2 regions of the Streptomyces sp. NPDC058665 genome follow, and region 2 is predicted to be linked to the other one. Evidence: riboswitches for the same ligand, from Rfam matches in the RefSeq annotation. Region 2 holds a riboswitch; the other holds the start of a gene.

Region 1 (9,846 bases), on a different contig from region 2:
AGGGTTGCTGTGTGAACGAGCTCGACGTCGTGGGTGTCCGGGTGGAAATGCCCTCCAACCAACCGATCGTGCTCCTGCGTGAAGTGGGAGGCGACCGGTACCTTCCCATCTGGATCGGGCCTGGGGAAGCTACCGCTATTGCCTTTGCCCAGCAGGGCATGGCACCGGCCCGACCACTGACTCATGACCTCTTCAAGGACGTGCTGGAGGCAGTGGGCCAGGAACTCACGCAGGTGCGCATCACCGACCTGCGCGAAGGAGTCTTCTACGCGGAGCTGGTCTTCGCGAGCGGTGTCGAGGTGAGCGCCAGGCCGTCCGACGCCATAGCGCTGGCCCTGCGCACCGGCACGCCCATCTTCGGCAGCGACGGGGTGCTGGACGACGCGGGTATCGCGATCCCTGACGAGCAGGAGGACGAGGTGGAGAAGTTCCGTGAATTCCTCGACCAGATCTCTCCGGAGGATTTCGGGACAAACAGCCAGTGAGCGCTGAACGGTCCAGGACCGTCATACCGGACTCCGTCCGCGCATTCGGCCAGCCTTTCCCGGTGACGGGGCACGGCAAACCACTCTCAGGGTGATTATCACTCGGCGTGCCCAGCGTGGCGATCGTTGACGCACCCGGGGGCACTGCCTACCGTCGACGGGGCAGGTCAAGGACGGAGGTCGGTGTGAGCAGCAGCGGCGACGGTACGGCTAACGACCCGTACCCGCTTCACGGCAGTACGTCCGACCCGACGACCGACACGGTCGGCTACCGGGGACCGACAGCGTGCGCGGCGGCGGGCATCACCTACCGCCAGCTGGACTACTGGGCGCGCACCGGGCTTGTCGAGCCGAGTGTGCGCCCCGCCAGGGGATCGGGCACCCAGCGGCTCTACAGCCTGCGCGACGTCGTCTTCCTGAAGATCGTCAAGCGCTTCCTGGACACGGGTGTCGCCCTCCAGAACATCCGGACGGCCGTCCAGCATCTACGCGGGCGCCAGGCGCGGGACCTGGAGCGCATGACGCTCATGAGCGACGGCTCGACGGTGTACGAGTGCTCGTCGCCGGACGAGGTCGTCGGCCTTCTCCAGGGCGGGCAGGGCATCTTCGGGATCGCCGTCGGGGTGGTGTGGCGGGACGTCGAAGCGGCGCTGTCGCAGCTGCACGGCGAGCGCGTGGACACCGGCGAGACCCTGATCGGGCACAATCCCGCCGACGAACTCGCCCGCAGGCGCCGCGACCGGGCCGTCTGACTCCCGGGGCCGTGTCGGCCCCGGGGCGATTGTCAGTGGGGTAAGGGAGCATCGGTGGGGTGAGATCCGCACCGACCATCCTGCATCTGGACATGGATGCCTTCTTCGCCGCCGCCGAGCAGGCGGCGAAGCCGAGCCTGCGCGGAAAACCGGTGGTCGTCGGGGGTCTCGGTCCGCGCGGGGTGGTCTCCACGGCGTCGTACGAGGCGCGGCGGTTCGGGATCCACTCGGCCATGCCGATGGCCCAGGCCAGACGGCTCGCGCCGAACGCGGCGTATCTGGTGCCGCGCTTCGCCCTCTACCGCACGGTCAGCGAGCAGGTCATGGAGCTGCTCGGCCGGCTGTCACCGCTGGTGGAGCCGCTGAGTCTGGACGAGGCGTTCGTCGATCTGGAGGCGGGCGGGTCGGCGTCCGACTCGCCGTCGGCGCGTGCGACGGGCGAGCGGCTGCGGCGGGACATCAGGGCGGTGACCGGTCTGACGGGTTCGGCCGGGCTCGCCGGGTCCAAGATGCTGGCGAAGATCGCCTCCGAGCAGGCCAAGCCCGACGGTCTGGTGCTCATCGAGCCGGGCACGGAGCGCGAGCTGCTGGGGCCGATGACCGTACGGACGCTGCCCGGGGTCGGGCCGGCGACCGGCGAGCATCTGCGCCGGGCCGGAATGCTGACCATCGCCGATCTGACGGAGGCCGGGGAGGACGAGCTCGTACGGCTCGTGGGGAAGGCTCACGGCACGTCGCTGTACCGGATGGCGTCCGGGCACGACGACCGGCCGGTGGTGGCCGAGCGTGAGACCAAGTCCGTGTCCGTCGAGGACACCTTCGACGTCGATCTGCACGACCGGGTGCGGGTCAGGACGGAGGTGGACCGGCTGGCGGAGCGGTGTGTGCGGCGGCTGCGGGAGTCCGGGCACTCGGGGCGGACGATCGTCCTCAAGGTGCGGCGGTACGACTTCTCGACGCTCACCCGCTCCGAGACGCTCCGCGGGCCCACGGACGACCCGGTGGTGGTGCGTGAGGCGGCGGGGAGGCTGCTGGAGTCCCTGGACACCACCGGCGGGGTGCGGCTGCTGGGGGTGGGCGTGACGGGGCTGACCGACTACACGCAGGAGGACCTGTTCGCGCAGGCCGCGGCGGAGGCGGAGCCTGCGACAGAGGCTGAGCCGGACGCGGGGACGGTGGCGGACGAGCCCGGCTCCGGGCCGCCGCTGTCGCTGCCGCCCGGGGCGGACGCGGACGCGATCGCGGTGGCCGTCACCGAGCGGCACTGGCCGGCGGGGCACGACGTGCGTCATGCCGAGTTCGGCGCGGGGTGGGTGCAGGGGAGCGGGGTGGGGCGGGTCACCGTACGGTTCGAGGAGCCCACGTCGGCCGTTCCCGGGCGGGTGCGGACGTTCCGTACGGACGATCCCGACCTGGCGCTCTCCGAGCCGCTGCCCCTGGTCGCGCACCCGCCGGAGAAGCCTTAGCGCTGCGGCCGGTCCCGCTCCCGTTCGCCGGGGCGGGCGGCGGTGTCGCGGCCCGCCACATGGCCGAAGTCCCGGTCGGCGGCCGGGCGTTCCGGGGCCGCGGGTTCCGGCAGGGCCAGTTCGTAATGGTGGTAGAGCTGGATCTCCTGGTCGGGGGAGAGATGGCGGCCGACCCCGAAGTCCGGGGCGTCCTTGATCAGCCCGCGTTCGTAGGGGACGTGCAGGGACTCGTCGCGGTAGGTGCTGGGGGCCAGGGGCACGAACGCGTCCCGGCTGAACAGTCCGGTCCGTACCGCCGCCCACTCCGGCACACCGGTGGCATCGTCCAGATACACCTCGTCGACGGTGCCGATCTTGTGCCCGTCGCGGTCGTACGCCTTGCGGCCGATCAGGCTGCGCGGATCGATGTCGGTCTGCACGGTCCCTCCAACTGGTCGCAAATGCTCCCTCGCTCTACGAAAGGGCACATTCGGGGTATCGGCCACTCGAAGGCCCTGGCGGGAACTCGCTGGTAGGCTGGCCAGTGGCTGTAGACCCCATGCGGGAGAGCCGTCCGGTGAGACTGCCGGAGGCGCCGAAGGAGCAAATCCTCCCCGGAAACTCTCAGGCCCCCGTACCGCATGGACGAGGTCACTCTGGAAAGCAGGGCAGGTGTCGGACGGCATCCGCTCTCACCGACGGTGAAAATCGGCCCGCCTCGCGGCGGTCCGGTGAAACTCTCAGGTTGATGTGACAGAGGGGGAGGCCGTCCGGGCACCTGTGTATCGGTGCCCCTCGCAGGTCGCGCCAGACCAGGAGGCCTCCCGTATGACATCTCATCGCACGCCGCTCTCGCAGCTGGAGCGGGGAATCCCCTTCGAGCAGCGCCATGTCGGCCCCGACACCGCCGCGCAGGCCAAGATGCTCGCGCAGGTCGGTTACGGCTCGCTGGACGAGCTGACCGCCGCCGCGGTGCCCGACGTGATCAAGAGCGCCGAGGCCCTGCGGCTGCCCGCCGCGCGGACCGAGGCCGAGGTCCTCGCCGAGCTGCGGTCCCTCGCGGACCGCAATCAGGTCCTCGCGCCGATGATCGGTCTCGGCTACTACGGCACGTTCACGCCGCCGGTGATCCTCCGCAACGTGATGGAGAATCCCGCCTGGTACACCGCGTACACGCCGTACCAGCCCGAGATCTCGCAGGGCCGTCTGGAGGCGCTGCTCAACTTCCAGACCATGGTGGCCGATCTGACCGGCCTGCCGACCTCCGGCGCCTCCCTGCTGGACGAGGGCACGGCCGCCGCCGAGGCCATGGCGCTCGCCCGGCGCGTCGGCAAGGTGAAGGACGGCGTCTTCCTGGTCGACGCCGACGCCCTGCCGCAGACCGTCGCGGTGATCCGCACCCGGGCCGAACCCGCGGGCGTCGACGTCCTCGTCGCCGACCTGGCCGACGGCATTCCCGCCGAGGCCGCCGAGCGCGGGGTCTTCGGCGTGCTCGTGCAGTACCCGGGCGCCTCGGGCGCCGTACGGGACATCAAGCCCGTCATCGAGCAGGCGCACGAACTGGGCGCCGTCGTCACCGTCGCCGCCGACCTGCTGGCCCTCACGCTGCTCACCTCGCCCGGTGAACTCGGCGCGGACATCGCCGTCGGCACCACCCAGCGGTTCGGCGTCCCCATGGGCTTCGGCGGACCGCACGCCGGATACATGGCCGTACGCGAGAAGTTCGCCCGCAACCTGCCCGGACGGCTTGTCGGGGTCTCCGTGGACGCCGACGGGAACAAGGCGTACCGGCTGGCGCTCCAGACCCGCGAGCAGCACATCCGGCGCGAGAAGGCCACCAGCAACATCTGCACCGCGCAGGTGCTGCTGGCCGTGATGGCCGGGATGTACGCGGTCTACCACGGCCCCGACGGGCTGCGCGCCATCGCCGAACGCACCCACCGCTACGCGACAGTCCTCGCCGGCGGCCTGCGCGCGGGCGGGGTCGAGATCGTGCACGAGGCGTACTTCGACACGCTGACCGTACGGGTCCCGGGCCGCGCCGCCGAGGTCGTGGCCGCCGCCCGCGAGGGCGGGGTCAACCTCCACCCCGTCGACGCCGACCATGTCTCACTGGCCTGCGACGAGACGACCGGGCGCGCCCAACTCGCCGCAGTATGGGCCGCCTTCGGCGTCACCGGCGACATCGAGGCCCTGGACGCCGCGTCCGCCGACGCGCTGCCGGAGACCCTGGTGCGCACCGACGAGTACCTCACGCACCCGGTTTTCCACCAGCACCGCTCGGAGACCGCGATGCTGCGCTACCTGCGCAGGCTCGCCGACCGTGACTACGCGCTGGACCGCGGCATGATCCCCCTCGGCTCCTGCACCATGAAGCTCAACGCCACCACCGAGATGGAGCCGGTGACCTGGCCGGAGTTCGCCGCACTGCACCCCTTCGCGCCCGCCGGGCAGGCGCAGGGCTATCTCACGCTGATCCGTGAGCTGGAGGAGCGCCTGGCGGAGGTCACCGGCTACGACGCGGTGTCCCTCCAGCCCAACGCCGGCTCCCAGGGCGAACTCGCCGGGCTGCTGGCCGTACGGGCGTACCACCGCGCGAACGGCGACACCGGCCGTACCGTCTGCCTCATCCCGTCCTCCGCGCACGGCACGAACGCCGCGAGCGCGGTCATGGCCGGGATGAAGGTCGTCGTCGTGAAGACCCGCGATGACGGTGACGTCGACGTCGACGACCTGCACGCCAAAATCGAGCGCCACGGCGACGAACTGGCCGTCCTGATGGTCACCTACCCGTCCACGCACGGTGTGTTCGAGGAGCACATCAGCGACGTCTGCGCGGCCGTGCACGACGCGGGCGGTCAGGTGTACGTCGACGGCGCGAACCTCAACGCGCTGGTGGGGCTGGCGAAGCCGGGCCGGTTCGGCTCGGACGTGTCGCACCTGAACCTGCACAAGACCTTCTGCATCCCGCACGGCGGCGGCGGCCCCGGCGTCGGCCCGGTCGGCGTACGCGCCCACCTCGCCCCGTACCTGCCCAACCACCCGCTCCAGCCCGCCGCGGGCCCCGAGACGGGCGTCGGGCCGATCTCGGCGGCCCCCTGGGGCTCGGCGGGGATACTGCCGATCTCCTGGGCCTATGTCCGGCTGATGGGCGGTGAGGGCCTCAAGCGCGCCACGCAGGTCGCCGTACTGGCCGCGAACTACATCGCCAAGCGGCTTGAGCCGCACTTCCCGGTTCTCTACACGGGTCCGCACGGACTGGTGGCGCACGAGTGCATCGTGGACTTGCGTCCGCTGTCGAAGTCGACCGGCGTCAGCGTCGACGACATCGCCAAGCGGCTCATCGACTACGGGTTCCACGCGCCCACGATGTCGTTCCCGGTGGCCGGCACGCTGATGATCGAGCCCACCGAGAGTGAGGACCTGGCCGAACTCGACCGGTTCTGCGAGACGATGATCGCGATCCGCGCCGAGATCGAGAAGGTCGCGTCGGGCCAGTGGCCGACGGACGACAACCCGCTGCGCAACGCCCCGCACACGGCAGCCGCGCTGGGCGGGGAGTGGGAGCACGCGTACAGCCGTCAGGAGGCGGTCTTCCCGGCCGGGGTCTCGGCGGCCGACAAGTACTGGCCACCGGTCCGCCGGATCGACGGTGCGTTCGGTGACCGCAATCTCGTGTGTTCGTGCCCGCCGCTGGACGAGTACGACAACTGACGGACGGCGCACGGCCGTCGGGCCGTGCTGTGCGCGGACGGAAGGCGTACGCGGGTCGCCCGCGGCGCACGCGTCAAGCACATGCGTCGGGGCCGGTTCGGAGTGAACTCTCCGGGCCGGCCCCCTTTTACGGACGGCTTCAGGCTGCCGTCATGACCTGTTCGCTGCCGGCCGGCCGGTGCGGAGCGATGATCTGGCCGTCGGGCAGCAGCTCCCCGGTGTCCTCGAAGAGCAGGACGCCGTTGCACAGCAGGCTCCAGCCCTGCTCCGGGTGGTGGGCCGCGTGACGGGCGGCTTCCCGGTCGGCTGAGTCGGCTGTCGGACAGGCTGGCTGGTGCTGGCACATGAGTGGATTCTTTCGCTGCGTCGTGGTGTGTGTCCTGCGGCTCGACGTGGTCATGGCCGCCCCCCGGTTTCTCTTGGTCCGTACCCCAGTGTTGCCCCACGGACGTCGATCCGCAGGGATTTCGCGGCAGCGCTTGTCTCTGCTTAAGGACGTGTCACCCGCCCGGACGGTTCAGCCCAACTGGGCTGTCCTTTCGGGTGGTTCGGGGTGACCCGTCCGGACTACTCCGGACGGGCGCGGCACGGTGCCCCGTAACCAGCACAGAGCCCCGTGACCGTTGAGGGGCCACGGGGCAGTGTAGGGGCGCGCGGGGCGGTTGGGAGACGGCCGGGACGCGAGCGAGCAGTCCGGAGGCGGCCGGCCGGTGCCGCTCAGCCGGTGGTCAGCAGCGGCGCGGACGCGGCGGTGGACGCCTTCGCCGGGGCCGCGGAGAGCATCGAGGTGAGCCGGGGACCCATCATCGGGAGCAGGTCGGCGGCGCGGTGCGGCCGGTGGGCCACGATGCCGGGCGGGGCGGGAGCGAGCGGGATCAGCAGGTCGGCCGGGGCGGGAGCGCCGACAGAGGCGTCGGCCTCGATGTCCTGGTGCAGCCAGAGGGTGAGCATGTACAGGCCCGGGACCGAGAGCAGCCGCGGCTGGTACGGCGCCTTCACCGTCTCGGCCTGGCGCACGGCCCGTTCCGTGGCGGAGATGTAGGGGCCCTCGAAGAAGCGCGAGAACGCCCAGCCGTCCGGGGTGAGCATCGTGTCCGCCGCCGCGACGGCTCGGTCGCCGCTGCGGATCAGGAAACGCCAGCCGGCCAGCCTGGTCTGTGGCGCGTCGCTGCTCGGGGCGATCTGTTCCAGTACGTGTACCGGAAGGGGCAGTTCGGGGCTCAGCGGTCCCTGGACGGACCGGAGAGCGGGCGTACGGGCCTCGCGCACGGCGGTGGGAGAACCGAGTGCCGCGAGGACGCTGCGCAGGGCGGGCGCTGGAGCCGGGGAGACATGCAGCGGCATGGTGGGTTGCCTCTCGCTCAGTAGGCACAGTGGAGCGTCGAAGGTGCGGGTGCGGACGTCGCTGTCGGCGTGCGTGGTCAGAGGATGGCCCCGGGCCATGGCCGGGCTTCAACTCTCTGCCTCGTTCGCACAGAGTTTATACGATGTGTGTTCACAGAATGTTTCTTCCGTCTGTCGCCCTTATTGCGTCAAGGCGATATCCGGTCCATCTTGTGCGGAATCGCCTTCGGCGAACCGTCGGATGAACGGTGAACAGAGGCGCGTGGCCTGGGGTTATCCGGGCCGGCGCGGTAGGCCGAAACCCGTCGGCGTTTTCGTCCACCGGGCGGAAAGTGAAATCGCTCACCACCGCATGCCGAAGGAATGTGCCCGAGGCCGATCGGTCCAGCTTACCCGGCGCTCCGCGGAAACGGAGCGTTATGGATCACTGAGTCTGGGCACTATCGATCGTGAAGCGATGCCCGGCGCCGCCGGGCGGCCGAGGCGAAGGAGGGAACCTCCGATGGGGGAGAAGGTCGAATCGGACGGTACCGGCGTGTCCGATCGACAGGAATACCGCAGGAGGCTCCAGCAGTGCCTGGCGGTGCTGGGGAGGCTCCTGGGGGAGAAGCGGTTCGACCGGCCCAGGAATCTGATGGGTCTGGAGATCGAGCTGAATCTCGCCGGATCCGACGGGATGCCCCGGATGATGAATGGGGAAGTTCTTGAAAGGATCGCGAGCCGCGATTTCCAGACCGAACTCGGAATGTTCAACCTGGAAGTGAATATCGCCCCGCACCGACTTGACGGACGCGTTCTCGACCAGCTCGCCGAAGAACTGCGCACGGGTCTCGGATATGCCCATCGCAAAGCGAATGAGGTCGACGCCGGCATCGTGATGATCGGAATTCTGCCGACGCTCTCCCTCGACGACGTGGTCTCCACGAACCTCTCGGACGCGGACCGCTACACCCTTCTCAACGACCGGATGGTGGCGGCGCGGGGCGAGGACTTCGCCCTCGACATCGACGGTGTCGAGCGTCTCACCTGCAGTTCTCCCTCGATCGCGCCCGAAGCGGCCTGCACGTCCGTGCAGTTGCACCTCCAGGTCACGCCCGACCGCTTCGCCGATGTGTGGAACGCCGCGCAGTGCGTCGCCGCCGTACAGATCGCCATCGGCGCCAACGCGCCTTTCCTGTTCGGAAAGGAGTTGTGGCGCGAGTCCCGGCCGCCGCTCTTCCTTCAGGCGACCGACACCCGGCCCCCTGAGCTCCAGGCACAGGGCGTACGGCCCCGGACCTGGTTCGGCGAGCGCTGGATCGACTCCGTGTACGACCTCTTCGAGGAGAATCTGCGCTATTTCCCGCCACTTCTGCAGATGAGTGACGACCAGGATCCGCACCAGGTCCTGGACGAGGGCGGTACACCCCGCCTGTCGGAGCTGGTCCTCCACAACGGCACCGTCTACCGATGGAACAGACCCGTGTACGACGTCGCCGACGGACAGCCCCATCTTCGGGTCGAGAATCGCGTGCTGCCCGCCGGGCCGACCGTCACCGACGTCGTCGCCAACGCCGCCTTCTACTACGGGCTCGTGCGCGCGCTCGCCGAGGACTCCAGACCCGTCTGGACCCGGCTGCCGTTCGACACCGCCGCGCGGAACTTCGAGACCGCGTGCCGCGACGGCATCGACGCCCGGCTCAGCTGGCCCCGTAACGGCCGGGCGAGCGGCGGCGTCACCGAGGTGTCGGCGGTCCGGCTTGTACGCGACGAACTGCTGCCGCTCGCTGCCGCCGGACTCGACGCGTGGAACGTGGAGCCGGCCGACCGCGACTTCTACCTCGGGGTGATCGAGGGGCGCTGCCGGAGCCGGGTGAACGGGGCCTCGTGGCAGGTGGACACCTTCCACCGGGCGCGGGAGGCGGGGCTCCGCAGGGAGGCCGCGCTCGCCGCCACGACCCGGCGGTACGCCGAGCTGATGCACCTGGGGGAGCCGGTGCACACCTGGCCGGTGGGCTTCCCCGCTCCCGCGCGGATGCCGGACCTCTCCGTCTGACGCGGGTCCCGGCCGGCTCCGGACGTGCCCTACCTCCTTGCCCCCACCGACAGGATCGCCTCGGTCATCAC
Region 2 (9,846 bases):
GTACATAACCAGCAGGTCGTCCGCCATCTCGGCGACGACCCCGAGGTCATGGGTGATCATGATGACCGCGGAGCCGAACTCCTTCTGCAGATCCCTGATGAGGTCGAGGATCTGCGCCTGGACGGTGACGTCCAGGGCGGTCGTCGGCTCGTCGGCGATGAGCAGTTCGGGGTTGTTCACCAGAGCCATCGCGATCATCGCGCGCTGGCGCATACCGCCGGAGAACTCGTGCGGATAGCTGTCGACACGCTTGTGCGGCTCGGGGATGCCGACCCGGTCGAGCATCTCGACCGCCCGCGCGCGGGCGACCTTCTTGGTGACCTTGTGGTGGACGCGGTACGCCTCCACGATCTGCGACCCGACGCGGTAGTACGGGTGCATCGCGGACAGCGGGTCCTGGAAGATCATGGCCATCTTCCGGCCGCGCAGCCGCCGGACATGGTCGGGGTCGGCCCCGACCAGTTCCTCGCCGTCCAGCCAGACCTCGCCGGATATCGCGGCGTTGGCGGAGCGGTGCAGGCCCATGACGCCGAGCGAGGTGACCGACTTGCCGGAGCCGGACTCACCGACGATGCCGAGGGTTTTGCCGGCGTGGACGTCGAAGCTGACGCCGTCGACCGACTTCACCAGACCGTCGTCGGTGCTGAAGTGGATACGGAGGTCGCGTACGGAGAGGAACGGGTCCCCCGGGCCGCCGGCCCCGGGTGCCCCCGCGGCCTTGGCGGCCACCGGCTCGCCCGGCGCGGACGCGGGACCGGGCACCCGTGCCGCGGACTGCTCCTTGGAAACCTCGCTCACGAGTACCTCACCCTGGGGTCGATGGCGGCGTACACCAGGTCCACCAGCAGATTGCAGAAGACGATGAAGAATGCGGCGAACAGGGTCACGCCCATCACGATCGGCAGGTCGGCGTCCTTCACCGACTGGATCGCGTACGAGCCCATGCCCTGGAGGGAGAAGACCTGTTCGGTGATGACGGCGCCGCCGAGCAGCAGACCGAAGTCCATACCGAAGATCGTGACGATGGGCGTCAGCGCGGACCGCAGTCCGTGCTTGGCGACGACCGTGCTCTCCCGCAGGCCCTTGGCCCGCGCCGTACGGATGTAGTCCTCCCCCATCACTTCCAGCATGCCGGCCCGGGTGAGCCTGGCGTACAGGGCGGAGTAGAGGAAGGCGAGGCTGCACCAGGGGATGATCAGGTTCCAGGCCCAGTCCGCCGGATTGTCCGCGAACGGGACGTAGTTGACGCCGTCCGACCACAGTGGCCACTGGACGGTGAAGAGGGCCAGGCCGAGCATGCCGGTGAAGAAGATCGGCAGCGAGACACCGGCCAGGGCCAGCGTCATGGCGAAGCGGTCGAAGATCGAGCCCCGCTTGAGCGCGGACAGGACACCGATGGCGACACCGGAGAGCAGCCAGATCACCGCGGCACCGATGGCCAGGGAGAACGTGATCGGCACCCGGTCCATCAGCTCGGGCCACACCTCGACGTGCGTCTTGAAGGAGTAGCCGAAGCAGGGCGCGTTGCACATGGACGGGTCCGGGCCGAAGTTGTACTCGGCGCCGACGAAGATGCCCTTGATGAAGTCGAAGTACTGGGTGTAGAGGGGCTGGTCGAGCCCCAGGTTCGCCTTGACGGCGGCGATGGAGTCGGGGTTGGCGTCCTTACCGACGTACTGGACTGCCAGCTGGTCGATCGTCTGCCCACCGAGCCGTGGAACAAGGAAGAAGATCGCGAAGGTGACTGCGCTGACCACCAGCAACAGCATTACCGCGGCGATCACGCGTCGGATGATGTACGCAGTCACAGCCGATCGGCGCCGGGTCCGCCGGCCGGGGGTGACCCGGCCGACGGACCCGAAGCCTTCACCTGCCTTTCAGGCATTTCGGGGGGTTGGGAAGCTCTACCGCTGAATTAGGTGGTGGAGCCGATCAGCAGGTAGTCGTACATACCGAGGTACGCCTGGGTCACGGTGACGTTGGTCGCCGAGTCCGGGCGGTACAGCAGGTTCTTGCGGTAGATCAGCGGCACGGCCGAGGCGTTCTCCATGACGAGCTTGTCGACCTCGCCCCACGCCTTGGTGCGGGCGGCGGCGTCGGTCTGCGCGATACCGTCCGACAGCGCCTTGTTGATCGTGGGGTCGTTCAGCTCCATCAGGTTGTTGCCGCCCGAGGGCTTGATGGCGGAGCCGTTGACGATCTGGTCGAGGAAGCCGAAGCCGGTGGGCCAGTCGGCGCCCCACGCCATCATCATCATGCCGAGCTTGTGCTCGTGGACGTAGCTGGGGACACCGGCGAAGTTACCGAAGTACTTGCCCGACGGGTACTGCTTGATCTCCGCCTCGATGCCGACCTTCTTCAGCGAGGCCTGGATGGCGGTCGCCATCTGCACCTCGTCGGGACGGTCGGAGCGGGCGGTCAGGTTGGTCTTGAAGCCGTTCGGCTGACCGCAGTCCGCGAGCGCGGCCTTGGCCTTCGCGACGTCGCCCTTGTTGCCCTCGGTCTGGTACAGGTCGAACTTCTGGTACCCGTTGACCGTCGGCGGGAGCAGCGTGCTCGCCACGTCGCCCTTGGTGTCGCCACCGAGCGCGGCCTGGACGGACGCCTTGTCGATCGCGTAGTGGACGGCCTTGCGGCAGTCCGCGTTGTCGAAGGGCTTCACCTTCGTCGACAGCGCGAGGTACGAGGTGGCGCCGGCGTACGAGTTGTCCGTCTTCGCCTTCTCGCTCGACTTGGTGAGGACCTTGGGCTGGGTCTTCGTCTGAAGACCGGTGCCGGCGGCGTCCACCGTGATGTTGTCGCTCATCAGGTGCTGGTCGACCGTGGTCGGGTTGACCTTGAACTTGATGGTGATCTTGTCGGCGAGCGCCGGGCGGATCGGGTCGGTGGCCTTGTCCCAGTGCGGGTTGCGCACGAGGGTCGCGCTGCGGCCCTCGTTGTACGACTCGAACTTGTACGGGCCCGACGACGAGATCTGCTTGACGTACTCGGCGCCCTTGTCCTTCGCCTGCGGCACGGGGGCCGTCTGCGAGAAGGTCGCCAGGTAGTCGAAGTCGGCGAACGGCTTGTTGAGCTTGAAGACGATCGTCTGGTCGTCCGGGGTCTCGATGGACTTCAGGCCCTCGGGGGACTTGTCCTTGTACGGGCCCTTGTACTTCTCGCCGCCCAGCAGGTAGGCCTTGAAGTAGGTGGGACCGTGCGAGAGGGCCTCGGGCGCGAAGTTGCTGCGCTCGATGGCGTACTTGACGTCCTTGGACGTGACCGGGCTGCCGTCGTCGAACTTGACGCCCTTGCGGAGCTTGTACGTCCAGGTCTTGGCGTCCGGGCTCGGCTCACCCAGCGACTCCGCGAGGTCGGGGACAACCTCCAGGCCTTCCTTGCCGGCGGCCGGCTTGAAGGTGGTGAGCGTACGGCCGTAGAGGCGGGAGAAGTTCTGGACCCAGCCGTAGTAGGTGTTGCCCGGGTCGAGGGAGTCCGGCACGTCCGAGTGCTCGAAGGTGACGGTGCCCCCCTTCTTGTCGGACTTGTTGACGACCGACGTCAGTCCGGCGTCGACTCCGGCGCCGTCGCTCTTGTTGTTGTCCTTGCTGTCCGAGCCGCCGCACGCCGACGCGCCGAGCGCCAGCACGATGGCTGTCGCCAGGACAGCTGTCGCTTTCTTGGTCTTCATCCTGAGGAAAGCCCCTCTATCAATGGATACGGCACGGAGCTCAAGGTCGGCCGCTGTGGATGGTGCTGGGTGGTACCGGGATGGTGCCTGGGGGGACTACTTGCTGCGGGGGTCGAGTGCGTCACGCAGCCCGTCACCCAGCAGGTTGAATGCCAGCACGGTGATGAAGATCGCCATGCCGGGCACGAACATGTAGTGCAGATCGACCTCGTACAGGTCCACCGCGGTGGTGAGCATGCCGCCCCACGAGGCCTGTGGCGGGGCGATGCCCACTCCGAGGAAGCTCAGACCGGCCTCGAAGAGGATGTTTGTGGGGATCAGGAGCGTCGAGTAGACGAGGATCGGCGCCACGAGGTTCGGCAGCAGTTCCCGGAAGAGGATGAAGGGCCCTCTGGCCCCCAGACTCCGGGACGCGTCGACGAACTCACGCCTGCGCAGGCTCATGGTCTGCGCGCGCACGATCCGGCCCATGTAGGGCCAGTTGAAGAAGCCGATCACGAAGATCAGCACACCGATCCGCAGGGGCAGTCCGCTGAGTCCGAAGGCGCCGTCCTGGAGGGCGGCGGAGATCGAGATCGCGAAGAGCAGCAGCGGGAAGGCGAGGAAGGTGTCCATCAGCCGGCTGACGACGGCGTCGACCCAGCCCCCGTAGTAGCCGGCGATGACGCCGAGCAGGGTGCCGATGGCCACGGAGAGCAGGGTGGCTCCGGCGGCGACGAGGAGCGAGACCCAGGAGCCCTCGATGATGCGGGCGAGGAGGTCACGGCCGAGGCCGGGCTCCACACCGAGCGGGTGGTCCCAGCTCATGCCGCCCCAGGCGCCCTTGGGGGCCAGCAGCTCCGGATCGACCAGGTCCTGGTTCAGGGCGTTGGGGTCGAGATCGAAGAGTGCCTGGATGGGCTTGGCCAGTACGGCGAGCAGAACCAGGAGTATGACAACGATGCCGCCGGCCACGGCGGCCTTGTCGCGCTTGAAGCGCGTCCAGGCTATTCGACCGAGCGAACGCCCTTCTATCTGGCTCTGCTTGGCGCCCGTGAGCACTGCCTCCGGCTGCACTTCGGCAGCCGACTTGGTGGTCTCGATCGGTGCGGTCACAACGTCTTCGACCCCTCCTGGCCGGCGGTCGCCGGCCCGTACCCGCCGTTGTAACGGCCTGTCTCGCATCAGTTGGCGCACTCATCGGTGCTGGTGTCGCGGAAGCGTCCCGTGAAGGGCTTCCCGTGGAGCGATGCTGGGCTGCTCGCACAAGGGACCGACAGTCCCCGCTGCCGGGAGTCTTCATGGCCGTAGTGATCACCCGCCAGTGTTCAAGTGGAATGTTTGCTCAAACGTGATGGAGTCAGACACCTACCGTTATCCGGACGTTGTGATCGCCTCAGCGGAACGACCGCCCGTTTTCGGTAGGTTTCACTACGGCTCGCGACGTCCGTAGTCCGTACGGTACGCCTGTCGTACCGAACGGTACGGCGCGGGGCGTTACGGCCGGCCGTGGCGGGCGGGCAGGCGTGCGGTCAGTAGGCGCGCGGGGCGGCGGGCGGGTAGCCGTAGCCGGGCGCCGCCTGGGGCGCCCCGTGGGCCTCCCGGTCGTAGAACGGCCGGGAGTTGGCCCGCAGCCACATCGTGACCGGGTCGTACTCGTCGGACATCGCGACGGTGGAGACCGGCAGCCCCTCGGGGACCGCGCCGATGGACTGCTGCATCATCGCGCGCACGGCGTCGACGGACGCCGGGCTCGTGTCGTACAGATCCAGACCGATGGTGAGATACGGGGCGCCGAGCGCCGGGTGGACCCAGGCGCGGCGCAACGACCTTACGGCGGGGGTGCGGTGGGCGTTCTGCGTGAGCAGGGCGTAGAACTGCGGGATCTCGACGGCCGGTTCGGAGAGCCGCAGCGGGCCGGCGGGCATCCGGTCGAGGCCGGTGGCGATCCGGCGCAGGTCGAGCCACGGGATGCCGACGCCGCCGCCGGGGGCGTGCGGGTTGAGCCAGATCCCCCAGCGTTCGGGGTAGAGGGCGCGGGCGATGTCGCGGCCGGTGACGACCTCGTGCGCGCGGTTCCAGCCACTGACGGAGAGCTCCTGGGCCGAGGTGACGCAGGGCGCGTAGCCGAGGCCGTCGACCTCCATGTTCCCGTACTGGGCGTCGGGCGAGCCCGCACGGCCGTGCCAGAGCAGCATCCACACCTGACCGGCCGAGCCGTCCGCGAGCGCCTGGAGCAGCGCCTCGTAGGCGTCGTAGCGTCCTGGCGTCACCTGGCGCAGCATGTGCTCGACCTGCCCGGCCGCCGCGGTGCCTGACGCGCTCACTCTGGGTCCCGCCCCTCGTCGATCCACCATTTGGACCGGCCTCCCCCACTTCGGGCCCGTGCCGGCCAGGCCATCAAACCAGCTTAGTGCGATGGGTCATGGCCGGATCCGGGGCAGGGGGCGCGCGGCGTGTTAGACGGGCGGGGCGGCCGTGCGCTGGTAGAAGGGGCGCACCCGTTCCACCATCCACGTACCGACCGGATCCTGGGTGGCGTCCAGCAGTACGAGATTGACGGGCCAGGCGACCTGGGTCCGGCCGAGGGCCCTGCCGAGCGCGTCCATGGGCGCGTTGCGTTCGGCGGCCTCCCAGGAGGAGAGCTGGACGCCGACGAAGAGCACCGGGGGCTCGCCCTCGATGCTCGCCAGTCCCCGGCGGGCGCTGACGACGACGCCGGACGCCTCGAACTCCTCGGCGGCGGCCGTCAGGAAGTCGACGGGGTCCTCCTGCCAGTCGGGCTCGAAGAGCCGCACCCGGCCGCCGCTCGCGGGCCCGTCCAGCGGCGTACGGCCCACCCGGCACAGTTCGGCGACGGCGAGCGGCGGCAGCGGCGCGCCGACCATGCCGCCGGGGTTCACGGCTATGCCGAGCTGCGGCGGCAGACCGCGGGCGAACTCACGCGCCGGGGCGACCGTGAAGGGCATATGGGCCCCGACGCACTGGAGGAACTGCTGCTCGGAACTGAAGACGGGGACGTACGGCGCGCCCTCGATCTCCAGCGTGGGCAGATCGAGTCCGGGGCTGTCGGGTCCGCCGCCGTTGGGCAGCGGCACCCAGAGCTGGCTGCGGCCGAGTACCTCGACCAGCCGTCCGCCCGCCGACGCGTTCCCGAGCGACGCGGCGAGCACCTCTTCCAACTCGTTGCCCGGCCATGCTGTGTTCACTGACTCTCCCGTATCGCCCCGTACGCCTTCCCCACCCCCGCGTACCCCGGAAAACCCTAACCCCGCACCGGTCACCGGACGCCCCGCTCACGCTCCCCGGAAGTCGATCCCCACCAGCGCGCCCGCCGCGTCGCGGTCCAGCAGGACCGCCGACTCGCAGCCCGCCGGGAGGCGGCCCGACTCCGCGTCCTTGACCAGGCGGGACACCGCCCGGCGATGGCGGGCGAATGCGTACCCCGACACACCGCGGCCACGTTCGCGCTGGCCCGCGCGGGCGGTCTTCGGCGTGACGTCCAGCAGGACGAGATGGAGCCGTCTGCCGCGCCGCCCCGCCTCGCGGGCCAGCCAGCGCCGTACCCACGCCTGGGTGCCGCAGTCGTGCACCACGACGCTCTCGCCGGAGCGCAGCGCCCGCCGCAGCCCCGTGTAGTGCGCGAGGCGCACCAGCGGCCGGTAGACCGCGTACGGCAGCCGCGCGGGCAGCCTGCGGTCCCAGCGGTCGCGGGTGTCCTGCGAGTCGATCCCCCGGCCCGCCGCGGCCCGGCCGATCAGCGTGGACTTCCCGCTGCCCGGCAGCCCGGAGACGACGACCACGTCGCCGCCGCCGAACGTCAGGCGCCGGGGCCCCCGGCCTCTCCCCTCGCGCAGGTCCCGGACCACCGGTGGGACCGCCGCCAAGGTCCGGCGGGGGACCGCTGCCGGCTGGGCGGGCACCCCCGCGGTCGTCGCGTACGCGCCTGCACGGGACCGCTGCAACGTCATCGCCCTCCCCCTGTCGGGTCCATCGCCCTGGCCGATGTTCCCTGCCCTTGAAGTGTAAAGAATGGGTAATACGGCACAAGCGTTTTGCTGTTCACGGCCCTGTCGGCTCCGTCCGGCAGGCCCGTGCGATGATGTGCGCGCCAACTCCATAACGGCCGTTCGAATCCGCGCGGGAGAGTCCTGGTCACCATGGGTGCCGGGCGCCGAAGGAGCAAGTTCCTCCCTTGAATCTCTCAGGCCCAGTACCGCGCGGACGAGGCAGATCTGAAAAGCGAATCGCCGTCAGGCGCTTCCACCCAAGGTGCAAGTCGCGACCTTTCGTGTGCGTACGTATGAACGTGTACGTGCGGTCGTGATGAACCTCTCAGGTTCCGATGACAGATGGGGAGGATTGTCCTCTCTGTCATGCCCTGGGAGCCACACCTATGAGCAATACGTCTCACACGCCCGCCCCCGAAGCGGCTGGTCCGGACGGCCCGCGCCACACCGCGCTCGACGCCGTCCACCGCGCGCTGGGCGCCACCATGACCGACTTCGCGGGCTGGGACATGCCGCTGCGGTACGCCAGCGAGCGGGAGGAACATCTCGCCGTCCGTACGAAGGCCGGGCTCTTCGACCTCTCCCACATGGGTGAGATCACCGTCAGCGGCCCGCGGGCGGCCCAGGCCCTCGACTACGCGCTGGTCGGCAACATCGGCTCGCTCGCCGTGGGCCGCGCCCGCTACACCATGATCTGCCAGGAGGACGGCGGCATCCTGGACGACCTGATCGTGTACCGCCTCGACACGCACGGGTCACCCGAATTCATGGTCGTCGCGAACGCCTCCAACGCGCAGGTGGTGCTCGACGAGCTGACGGGGCGCGCCGCGGACTTCGACGCCGAGGTGCGGGACGACCGCGACGCGTACGCGCTCCTCGCCGTCCAGGGCCCCGAGTCGCCCGGCATCCTCGCCTCCCTCACCGACGCCGATCTGGCCGGGCTCAAGTACTACGCCGGGCTGCCCGGCACCGTCGCCGGCGTGCCCGCGCTGATCGCCCGTACCGGCTACACGGGTGAGGACGGCTTCGAGCTGTTCGTGGCGCCCCGGCACGCGGAGGGGCTGTGGCAGGCGCTGACCGCCGCGGGCGCGGCCGCCGGACTCGTACCGGCCGGGCTCTCGTGCCGCGACACCCTCCGTATGGAGGCCGGGATGCCGCTGTACGGGCAGGAGCTGACCACCGGTCTCACGCCCTTCGACGCGGGCCTGGGCAGGGTGGTCAAGTTCGAGAAGGAGGGTTACTTCGTGGGGCGCCCGGCGCTGGAGGCCGCCGCCGAGCGCGCCGGGAACGCGCCGCCGCGCAAGCTGGTCGGGCTCGTCGCCGAGGGCCGCCGGGTGCCGCGCGCCGGATACCCGGTCGTGGCCGGCGGCGAGGTCGTCGGCCATGTCACCTCGGGCGCGCCGTCGCCGACACTGGGCCGGCCGATCGCGATGGCCTATGTGGACGCGTCGCACGCCGCGGCGGGCACGGCGGGCGTCGGGGTCGACATCCGGGGCTCGGTCGAGCCGTACGACGTCGTCGCGCTGCCCTTCTACAAACGACAGAAGTAGCGCCCGGCACCCACGAGGTGCCGCGCCGGCATCTCACTCCGCAAGACACGTGTTCACCACCACACCCCCGCGTACAGGAGAATTCACGCCATGAGCAACCCCCAGCAGCTGCGCTACAGCAAGGAGCACGAGTGGCTGTCGACCGCCGATGACGGCGTCTCGACGGTCGGCATCACGGAGTTCGCGGCGAACGCCCTCGGCGACGTCGTGTTCGCCGAGCTCCCCGCGGTCGGTGACACGGTGACCGCGGGCGAGACCTGCGGTGAGCTGGAGTCGACCAAGTCGGTCAGCGACCTGTACTCCCCCGTGACGGGTGAGGTCACCGAGGCGAACCAGGACGTCGTGGACGACCCCTCGCTGGTGAACTCCGCACCCTTCGAGGGCGGCTGGCTGTTCAAGGTACGCGTCGCGGAGGAGCCGAAGGACCTGCTCTCCGCCGACGAGTACACCGAATTCTCCGGCAACTGAGACCCCAGGGACTGTGATGTCTTCGAAGTCGCTCCTCAACTCCTCACTCCACGAGCTCGACCCGGATGTCGCCGCCGCCGTCGACTCCGAACTCCACCGCCAGCAGTCGACGCTCGAAATGATCGCGTCGGAGAACTTCGCGCCGGTCGCCGTCATGGAGGCCCAGGGC

Evidence for each region. Region 2 has a riboswitch for glycine ahead of gcvT (glycine cleavage system aminomethyltransferase GcvT). Riboswitches for the same ligand answer to the same signal wherever they lie in the genome.
Region 1: another riboswitch for glycine. It lies ahead of gcvP (aminomethyl-transferring glycine dehydrogenase); the one in region 2 lies ahead of gcvT (glycine cleavage system aminomethyltransferase GcvT).

What each region holds. Positions count from the first base shown of each region.
Region 1 is NZ_JBHXRX010000027.1:7,583-17,428, forward strand. Features, by position in the region: gene ACFWV8_RS19255 (bifunctional nuclease family protein) at 12-485, shown strand; gene ACFWV8_RS19260 (MerR family transcriptional regulator) at 671-1,237, shown strand; gene ACFWV8_RS19265 (DNA polymerase IV) at 1,297-2,703, shown strand; gene ACFWV8_RS19270 (PRC-barrel domain-containing protein) at 2,700-3,122, opposite strand; glycine riboswitch at 3,235-3,332, shown strand; gene gcvP (aminomethyl-transferring glycine dehydrogenase) at 3,511-6,396, shown strand; gene ACFWV8_RS19280 (DUF5999 family protein) at 6,536-6,742, opposite strand; gene ACFWV8_RS19285 (hypothetical protein) at 7,114-7,740, opposite strand; gene ACFWV8_RS19290 (glutamate--cysteine ligase) at 8,243-9,775, shown strand; gene ACFWV8_RS19295 (substrate-binding domain-containing protein) at 9,805-9,846, opposite strand, start outside.
Region 2 is NZ_JBHXRX010000016.1:75,975-85,820, reverse strand. Features, by position in the region: gene ACFWV8_RS13005 (ABC transporter ATP-binding protein) at 1-762, opposite strand, end outside; gene ACFWV8_RS13000 (ABC transporter permease) at 795-1,808, opposite strand; gene ACFWV8_RS12995 (ABC transporter substrate-binding protein) at 1,916-3,670, opposite strand; gene ACFWV8_RS12990 (ABC transporter permease) at 3,767-4,765, opposite strand; gene ACFWV8_RS12985 (enhanced serine sensitivity protein SseB C-terminal domain-containing protein) at 5,182-5,976, opposite strand; gene ACFWV8_RS12980 (enhanced serine sensitivity protein SseB) at 6,109-6,858, opposite strand; gene ACFWV8_RS12975 (AAA family ATPase) at 6,946-7,620, opposite strand; glycine riboswitch at 7,781-7,878, shown strand; gene gcvT (glycine cleavage system aminomethyltransferase GcvT) at 8,046-9,209, shown strand; gene gcvH (glycine cleavage system protein GcvH) at 9,300-9,677, shown strand; gene glyA (serine hydroxymethyltransferase) at 9,694-9,846, shown strand, end outside.